One region of the Luteimonas sp. 3794 genome, then DNA from elsewhere that is predicted to be linked to it. Evidence: riboswitches for the same ligand, from Rfam matches in the RefSeq annotation. Region 1 holds a riboswitch; the other holds the start of a gene.
What was found. Region 1 has a riboswitch for cobalamin ahead of J2X52_RS02295 (ribonucleoside-diphosphate reductase subunit alpha). Riboswitches for the same ligand answer to the same signal wherever they lie in the genome.

Region 1 (4,194 bases):
GCTGGGCACGTAGAAGTTGAAGCTGATCGCCTGGTCGACGTGGCGCTGGCGACGCGCGTTCTGGCGCACGGACGCGAACTGGTCGACCTTGTAGGCGCCCTTCTCGTAGTAGGGCCAGGTCTCGAGCGACAGGCCGGGGGCGGCGACCGGGCGACGGTAGTCCTTCTTCTCTTCGTAATAGAACGCGGAGTAGATCGGATCGATCGACGCGGTGGAGCCGGCGATCTGTGCGGTGGACATGTTCGGGGCGACCGCCATCAGCCAGCCGTTGCGCATGCCGTTGACGCCGACCTGCGCGGCCAGATCCAGCCACTCGGGCGAGTTGTAGCTGCGGTCGCTGAAGTAGGCGCCGGTGTGCCAGTCGCTGCCGGCGAACACCGGGTAGGCGCCCTTTTCCTTCGCGAGTTCCATGCTGGCCTGCACGGTGAGGAAGTTGATGCGCTCGTACAGCGAATCACTGAAATCCTCGGCCTGCGCGTCGTTCCACTGGATGCCCTTCTGCGCCAGCAGGTGGTGCCAGCCGAAGGTGCCGAGGCCGATGGCGCGGTACTTCTGGTTGGTGATCGTGGCCTGCGGCACGGGCAGCATGTTGAGATCGATCACGTTGTCGAGCATGCGCACCTGGATCGGGATCAGCCGCTCGAGCACGTCGGTGATCAGATCGCTCTGGCCGGCCTGCGGCACGATCGCGCGGCCCAGGTTCACCGACGACAGGTTGCAGACGACGAAGTCGCCGGCCTGCTTGGTGGTGACGATCTGGTTGCCGGAGATGATCTCCTGCATCATTTTCGTCGGGCTCATGTTCTGCAGGATCTCGGTGCAGAGATTCGACGAGTACACGCGGCCGACGTGCTTGTTCGGGTTCTTCCGGTTCACTTCGTCGCGGTAGAACATGAAGGGGTTGCCGGTTTCGAGCTGGCTCACCATCACGCGCTTGAAGATGTCGATCGCCTTGACGGTCTTGCGGCTGATGCGCTCGTCGGCCACGACTTCCTCGTACTTGCGGCGGAAGCTGCCGTTCGGGTCGCCCTTCTTCTCGTCGAAGAAATCCTGCAGGTAGAAGCCCTTGATCTTGTGGACCTCGTGCGGGTCGAACAGGTACCAGTCGCCGCGACGGTCGACCGCTTCCATGAAGATGTCGGGGATGCAGATCGAGGTGAACACGTCGTGCGCGCGCAGGCGCTGGTCGCCGTTGTTGAGCCGCAGGTCGAGGAAGTTCTCGATGTCGCGGTGCCAGATGTCGAGGTAGACCGCGACCGCGCCCTTGCGCTGGCCCAGCTGGTCCACCGACACGGCGGTGTTGTTGAGCTGCTTGATCCACGGCACCACGCCGCCGGAGGAGTTGGGCACGCCGCGGATGGCCGAGCCGCTGGAGCGCACGTAACCCATGTACGCGCCCACGCCGCCGCCGCCCTTGGAGACGCGGGCGATGTCGGTGTTGGAGTCGTAGATGCCCTGCAGGCTGTCGTCGACAGTGTCGATGAAGCACGACGACAGCTGGCCGCCGACCTTGCCGGCGTTCTGCAGCGTCGGCGTGGCCACGGTCATGTACAGGTTCGACAGCGCCCAGTAGGCCTCGCCGACGAGCTGCATGCGGCGCTCGCGGCCACCCTTGGTCTCGTTCTGCATCAGGTACAGGGCGATGGTCAGCCAGCGTTCCTGCGGCAGCTCGAACACGGCGCGCGAGGTGTCGGTGGCGAGGTAGCGCGTGGCCAGCAGGTACAGGCCGTTGTAGGCGAACAGCCTGTCGCGCTCGGGCTCGATCATGCGGCCGGCTTCCTGCAGCTCTTCCTTGGAATAGGCGCGCAGGATGTCGTTGGAATAGATGTTGCGGTCGGCCAGCGACTCCTGCAGGCCGACGTAGGAGCCGTACTTCTGCTCGGCGTCGTAGAAGCGGTTGCGGCTGGCGCGCTTGTACAGGCGGTGCAGGTACAGGCGGGCGGCGAAGAATTCCCACTCCGGCGCGGTGACATCGACGCGGGCCTCGGCCTCGCGGATCAGATGGTCGACCAGATCGTCGGCGTTGACGGCCTCCTTGCGCTCGACGAAGCCGAACACGCTGCGCTTGTAGTCGGCGATGTCGAGCTGAGGGAACTCGGCATGGGTGCGATCGATGCTGCGCTCCAGGCGCGCACGGTCGTACGGAATGCGGCGGTTGCCGGCTTCCTTGGTGATCCAGTTGGAAACGCCGGCGTCGGCGTCGAAGACTTCTGCAATTGCGGTGTTCATGGCGGCACTCGGGGGTGGCGGCACCACGTCGTCGGGTTCGACGGCGGGCGGCGCAACGGAAATGGTGGGTGTGGCAGGCGCGGTGACGGTGTCTGGCGTGGCGTTTGCGGCGGCGGCCGGGGTGTCGGTCGCGAGGGTCTCGTGGCTGGTCATGCGTCCTCTCTGTATCCAGTGCATTCGCGCACACGACCGGCCCACCCCGCGTCGGGTCCGGCGGCTGCTGGGCGATCCAAGGGTGGATGGGCGGCGTCGCAGGAATCGCGATCGGGCGCACAGCGCCATCGCCCCCCACTTACGCAACCCGCCCCCCACGGGACGTCCGCAGCCGGCACCGCGCGTTGTGCTCCACGCGGCTGTCGGCAGGTCTTCGGACTCATGGGCACGAAGGCAGCGCCTTCTCCTCCCCCGCCGCTTCCCGGATTGCTCCAGTGCTGGTGGCGGGTTTGTTCCCAATTACCGCTGCGGGGCAGTGCCGGAGTGGCGCGAGGCGTCACCGGCTTCCCGTTTTAATCCACAGCCCTTGGGGGGACGCGGAACCGACCGGGCCCAAGATAGTGGGGTACCTCGGCAGCGTCAACGCTAAATGTAGTGAACGCGCGGCAGGCGGCTTCATGACGGGAATCGCCGTTCGTCAAGCCCTTCGTGCGGGCCGGTGGATGCAGATCGGGGTGCGAAGGGCAAGGCCTTCGGGATGATTTTTCTTGATTCTCCCTCCTCGTGAGGAAGGTGCGCGGAGCGCCTGCTCCGCGGCTTTCAACAGCCGGACGGCTGGTCTGGCGGGGCGGATGGGGGTGCTCCTGGACGTCACTGTGGAGCCCGGCCCCCACCCGTCCATGCGGAGGGCTCTGCCCGCAAACCTCTGGCCGGAGCGCGCTTCAAGCCCTCCCCCGCACGCGGGGGAGGGTGGGGAGGGGGCGAAGCGTCCGGTCGTGGTCCGGCTGGCGATCCAGGGGGCTTGGTTCTTGGAGATCGATTTCCGTACGGTCTGACGGATTGCCCCCACCCAACCCTCCCCCGTACACGGGGGAGGGCTTCAAGCCGCGCGTGGGGCCGAACAGGAGGCCGCCGTCAAAACCCCGAACGCCGCCACATGCCCTGCACAATTTCCGGCGCAATCTGCGCCGAGCGCGGCCGGTCCGGCCGGCACAACCGGAGGTGCCTCATGTGCGTCATCCGCCGCAGCGCGTTGGCCGCTGCCACGCTTTCGCTGTCCGCCCTGTTCGCGACGCCGCTGGTGTCCGCCCAGGATCCCGCGCCGGGGCTCGGCGATCTGCAGGGCCTCGACGACCGCGCCGCGTCGCGCACGCTGGGTGCGCGCGGATATGTGCGGCAATCGGGCTCGGGCGATTACGGCAGCTGGTGGAACGCGCGCGACCGGCGCTGCGTGATGGTGCGCAGCGATCGCGGGCGCGTGGCGTCAACGGTGACCGCGCCGGCACCCGACTGCGGGCAACAGGACGGCGGTGGCCGGGACGGCATGAGCGACGGCGCCAAGGCGGCCGTCGCGGCCGCGGCGATCCTGGGCATCGCCGCGCTCGCCCACCGCTCGCACCACCACGACGACGGCGACCACGCCGACGATCCGCGTCACGAGGCCGATTACGAACGTGGCTATCGCGACGCGCTGCACGGCTACCGCGCCGACGCCGACAGTGGCGCCTACAGCGACGGCTACGGCGCGGGCATGCGCGAACGCTCCGCGCAGGTGCCGTGGCAGTCAGGCAGCACTGGCGGCTCGGGCACGGGTCGGCTGGACGATCTGGTCGGTGCGCGTGCGGCCGGCGCGGAGACCGAACTGCAGGCCCGCGGCTTTGTCGATCGCGATGCGCAGCAGCGCGATGGTCGCTCGGTCGTGACCTGGTGGAACGCGCGCTCACGCGAGTGCGTGCACGTGGCGACCGGCAACGGCCGCATCGAATCGATCCGGGCGGTGGATGCGTCCAACTGCCGCTGACGCGGCGCTGC
Region 2 (4,194 bases), on a different contig from region 1:
GAGCATGATGCTGCACATCGCGGCGAAGCCGATGCCGTAGATGACGTAAAGACTGCGGAATTCGCCTTCGCTGAAGCCGATCGGCATCGGCGACGGCGCCCAGCCACCGGTCAGAAAATGCAGGGCGATGCCCATGATCAGGCGCAACGGGTAGACGTACAGCAGCGCTACCGCGATCAGCATCAGGCCGAGCGTGGTCACTCGCGCATCGGCCAGCCCGGTGCGGCGACTGAAACGATGGTGGGTCGCCCAGAACATGGCGAGAATCGCAAAGCCCGCCAGAAACGCCGGCGCGCGGCGGAGCGCTTCATGCAGCTCGGGCACATTTGCTGGCATTGCATCGAACGACACGACTAGCAGCGTCACCGCGAAGGCGAATGCGGCGTCGACGAACGTCTCGAGGCGCGAGGCCTGTCTGCCTCGCAGCCGGAACCCGTCCGCATCCCGCGGCAGCGCATCCAGCTGCAGCGGCCCCGCCGGGGCCGCTGCTACACTTCGCGACATGTTCACGTCATCTCCCCTGACCGGCTCCAAGGCCGAACAGTATGCCGCGCTGGCGGCCCAGGCACGGGCGCTGCTGCACGGCGAACGCGATGCGATCGCCAATGCAGCGAACCTCTCGGCGCTCGTCTATCACGCCCTGCCCGACCTCAACTGGGTGGGCTTCTATCTGTTCGACGGCACCGAACTCGTGGTCGGGCCGTTCCAGGGTCTGCCGGCCTGCGTGCGCATTCCACTCGACAAGGGCGTCTGCGGCGCCGCGGCGCGTACGCGCGAAACACAGCGCATCGACGACGTGCATGCGTTTCCCGGCCACATCGCCTGCGACAGCGCCTCGCGTTCGGAACTGGTCGTTCCTCTGTATATCGGCGAGCGCCTGATCGGCGTGTTCGACATCGACAGTCCTGTGCCGGCGCGTTTCGACGTTGAAGACCAGACCGGTATCGAGTCCCTCGCTGCCGCCTATCTCGAATCGATGCAATGACCGCACCGACGCCGCTGAAGCTGCGCAACATCGGCCCCAAGTCCGCGGCCTGGCTGCGTCAGGTCGGCCTGCGCACGCGCGAGGATCTGGAAGCGGCCGGCGCGGTGGATGCGTTCGTCAAAGTGCGGCGCGCGGGCTTCAAGCCCAGCCTCAATCTGCTGTATTCGCTGGAAGGCGCGTTGCTCGACTGCCATTGGCAGGACGTGCCCGAAACGCGTCGCGTGCAACTGGTCGAAGCTGCGGAGGCCGCGACCGCCCTGCTCCCTGATCCGCGCGCGCGCCAGGCCGCCGGACCGGTGACGACGACCATCAGCGAAACGTTCGAGCCCGAATCGCCGCTGGACAGCCTATTCGACCGCCGCGACGACTGACCGCCACACCGGCGCGCCCTGCCCGCGCCCGCAGTCCTGCGCTCACGTACAATCCGCGCCAGCTTCATGGTGACCCGCCGGTGTTCTGCCGTCCGGGTTGAAACGGGAAGCCGGTGACGCGCGTATGCGCCAGCCCGGCACTGCCCCCGCAACGGTAAGCGTGTTCAAGGCATCGCATCCGCCACTGTGCTCCGGCCCGGGAAGGCGCGACGCCCGGGAGAACTCTCCCACGCGCGAGTCCGGAGACCGGCCACGAAGTCTTCCTCGATTGCGATGCGGCGGGCATTGCGGCGGCGTTCCGGACGGCTTTTGCGCGTCCGGCCGGCAGCCGTGTCCGTCCTCGCGATCTCCCGACATCTCGCGTGCGTGGGTGCACGCGACCAGGAGACTGCAATGCCGTTCCGTACTCTGACCGTGGCGATCGTCGCCGCACTCGCTTCACCGATCGCCGCAGCGGCGACCGCCGCCGACGCGCGCGATCTCGACACCGTGCTCGTGACCGCCAACCGCGCCGAAAGCACGCTCGGCGACACCATCGTGCCGGCCCAGGTCATCGACCGTGCCGAGATCGAACGCACCCAGGCGCGTGACCTGCCCGAACTGCTGCGCGGCCGCGCCGGCATCCAGATCGCGAACCAGGGCGGCCCGGGCAAGCTCAGCTCGGTGTTCATGCGCGGCAGCGAGTCCGACCACGTGCTGGTGCTCGTCGATGGCGTGCGCATCGGCTCGGCGACCGCCGGACTGGCGTCGTTCCAAGACATCCCGGTCGACCAGATCGAGCGCATCGAAATCGTCCGCGGCCCGCGCTCCAGCCTCTACGGCTCGGAAGCCATCGGCGGTGTCATCCAGATCTTCACCCGTCGCAACACCGGTGCGGTCCGCCCGCACGCGCGTGTCGGCGTGGGCAGTCACAACCTGCGCGAAGCCAGCGCCGGCCTCGGTGGCCGTGCCGGCCGCGGCTGGTTCGGCGTCGACGCGGCGTTCCAGCGCACCGATGGCATCAATGCCTGCCGAGGCCGTGGTCCATTGAACGACGACTTCGGGGCCGGCTGCTTCGTCGACGAACCCGACCGTGACGGCTACCGCAACCGGTCGTTCAATCTGCGTGGCGGTGTCGAACTCGCGGACGGCCTGACGCTCGAGGGCAATGCGCTGCGTGCCGACGCCTTCAACGAATACGACGGCAGCTACGGCAACGAGGCAGAAAACGTGCAGCAGGCCGCCGGCGGCAAACTCACGTACGCGCCTTCCGACGTGGTGCGCCTGACTGCGCAGGCCGGCCGTTCTTACGACAAGTCGATGACCTACCAGCGAAATGCGGACGCAGGAACGCGGACTGATTTCGGTCATCTGGATACCCGCCGCGACACCGGGTCGTTACAGGCGGACTTCACCCTCGCCCCGACACAGGCCTTGAGCCTCGGGTTCGACTGGCTATCGGACAACGTGGAAAGTCAGACCGTCTACGCGGTGACCCAGCGCGACAATTTCGCGACGTTCGCGGAGTACCAGGGACGATTCGGTGCACACCGCCTGCAGGCGAGCGCGCGCTATGACGACAACGAACAGTTCGGCGGTCACGGTACCGGCAGCATCGGCTGGGGCATGGATCTCGAGCGCGGTCTTCGCCTCAACGCGAATGTCGGCACGGGGTTCAAGGCACCAACATTCAATGACCTTTACTACCCGGGCTCGGAAAGCCCGGACCTCAAGCCGGAGCGTTCGAAGAGCGCCAACATTGGCGTCGCGCAGTATTCGGATAGCTGGAACTGGTCGTTCAACGTGTTCGAAAGCCGGATCGACGACCTGATCGTGTTCGTCTACCCGCCGCCGGATTTCATCGGCACCGGCATGAACATCGAAGAAGCCCGTATCCGCGGCGCCGAACTGACGTTCGCAACCACCCTCGCCGGCTTCGATCTGTCGACCGAACTGAGCCACGTCTATCCACGCGACCGCAGCGACAGCGCCAACAACGGCAACTTGCTTGCCCGTCGTGCGCGCAACAGCGGCCGTCTCGACATCGACCGAAGCCTGGGCGACTTCCGCATCGGCACCACGCTGCGCGCCAGCAGCAGCCGTTTCGACAACGCCACCAATACGGTGCGCGTCGCCGGCCACGGCACGCTGGACCTGCGCGCCGCGTGGGCATTCAACCCCGACTGGACGCTGGAAGCCCGCGCGACCAACGTGCTCGACAAGGATTACGAGACCATCGCGTGGTACTACCAGCCCGGCCGCGAATACGGCCTCGCGCTGCGCTGGTCGCCGACCGCGCGCTAATCAAGAAAGAAACCCCGCAAATGCGGGGTTTCTTCTTTTGCGGCAGCCATGAAAAAAGCGGTCTCGTCTCTATGCTGCGCGGATGGCAGCGGCAGGCCGTCAAAGCAAATCGAAAAGTGCAGCACCGGCACGCGGCGCCGGCTGGGCGCTCGGTCAGCGCGCCGCTAGGAGATCAGCCCGCAAGCAACGCCCGCAACAGCGGAGGAATGCCCGACGATGCGGCGGCGACATTGTCGAGCACGTCCTCGAAGGTGATCACCTCGTCCACCTGCGGACCGGCGCCCGCCGCCCAGTTGGCGACGATCGCCAGACACGCGTAGTCGAGCCCGAGTTCGCGCGCGAGGCCTGCTTCCGGCATGCCGGTCATACCGACCAGATCGCAGCCGTCGCGGCGCATGCGGGCGATCTCGGCTCGCGTCTCCAGCCGCGGGCCCTGGGTGGCGCCGTAGCAACCGCCATCGACCAGCGTCACCCCGGCAGTCGCCGCCGCATCGAGCACGCGCCTGCGCAGCGTCGGCGTATAGGGATCGCCGAAATCGACATGCTGCACCTCGG

Region 2: linked by a shared signal. The riboswitch ahead of btuB (TonB-dependent vitamin B12 receptor) and the one ahead of J2X52_RS02295 (ribonucleoside-diphosphate reductase subunit alpha) in region 1 are both predicted to bind cobalamin.

What each region holds. Positions count from the first base shown of each region.
Region 1 covers NZ_JAVDVJ010000001.1:508,594-512,787, forward strand. Annotated here, with positions in the region: gene J2X52_RS02295 (ribonucleoside-diphosphate reductase subunit alpha) at 1-2,382, opposite strand, end outside; cobalamin riboswitch at 2,570-2,785, opposite strand; gene J2X52_RS02300 (hypothetical protein) at 3,392-4,183, shown strand.
Region 2 covers NZ_JAVDVJ010000002.1:467,551-471,744, forward strand. Annotated here, with positions in the region: gene J2X52_RS05740 (TMEM175 family protein) at 1-504, opposite strand, end outside; gene J2X52_RS05745 (GAF domain-containing protein) at 503-985, shown strand; gene J2X52_RS05750 (TfoX/Sxy family protein) at 982-1,356, shown strand; cobalamin riboswitch at 1,407-1,626, shown strand; gene btuB (TonB-dependent vitamin B12 receptor) at 1,750-3,639, shown strand; gene J2X52_RS05760 (S-methyl-5'-thioinosine phosphorylase) at 3,812-4,194, opposite strand, start outside.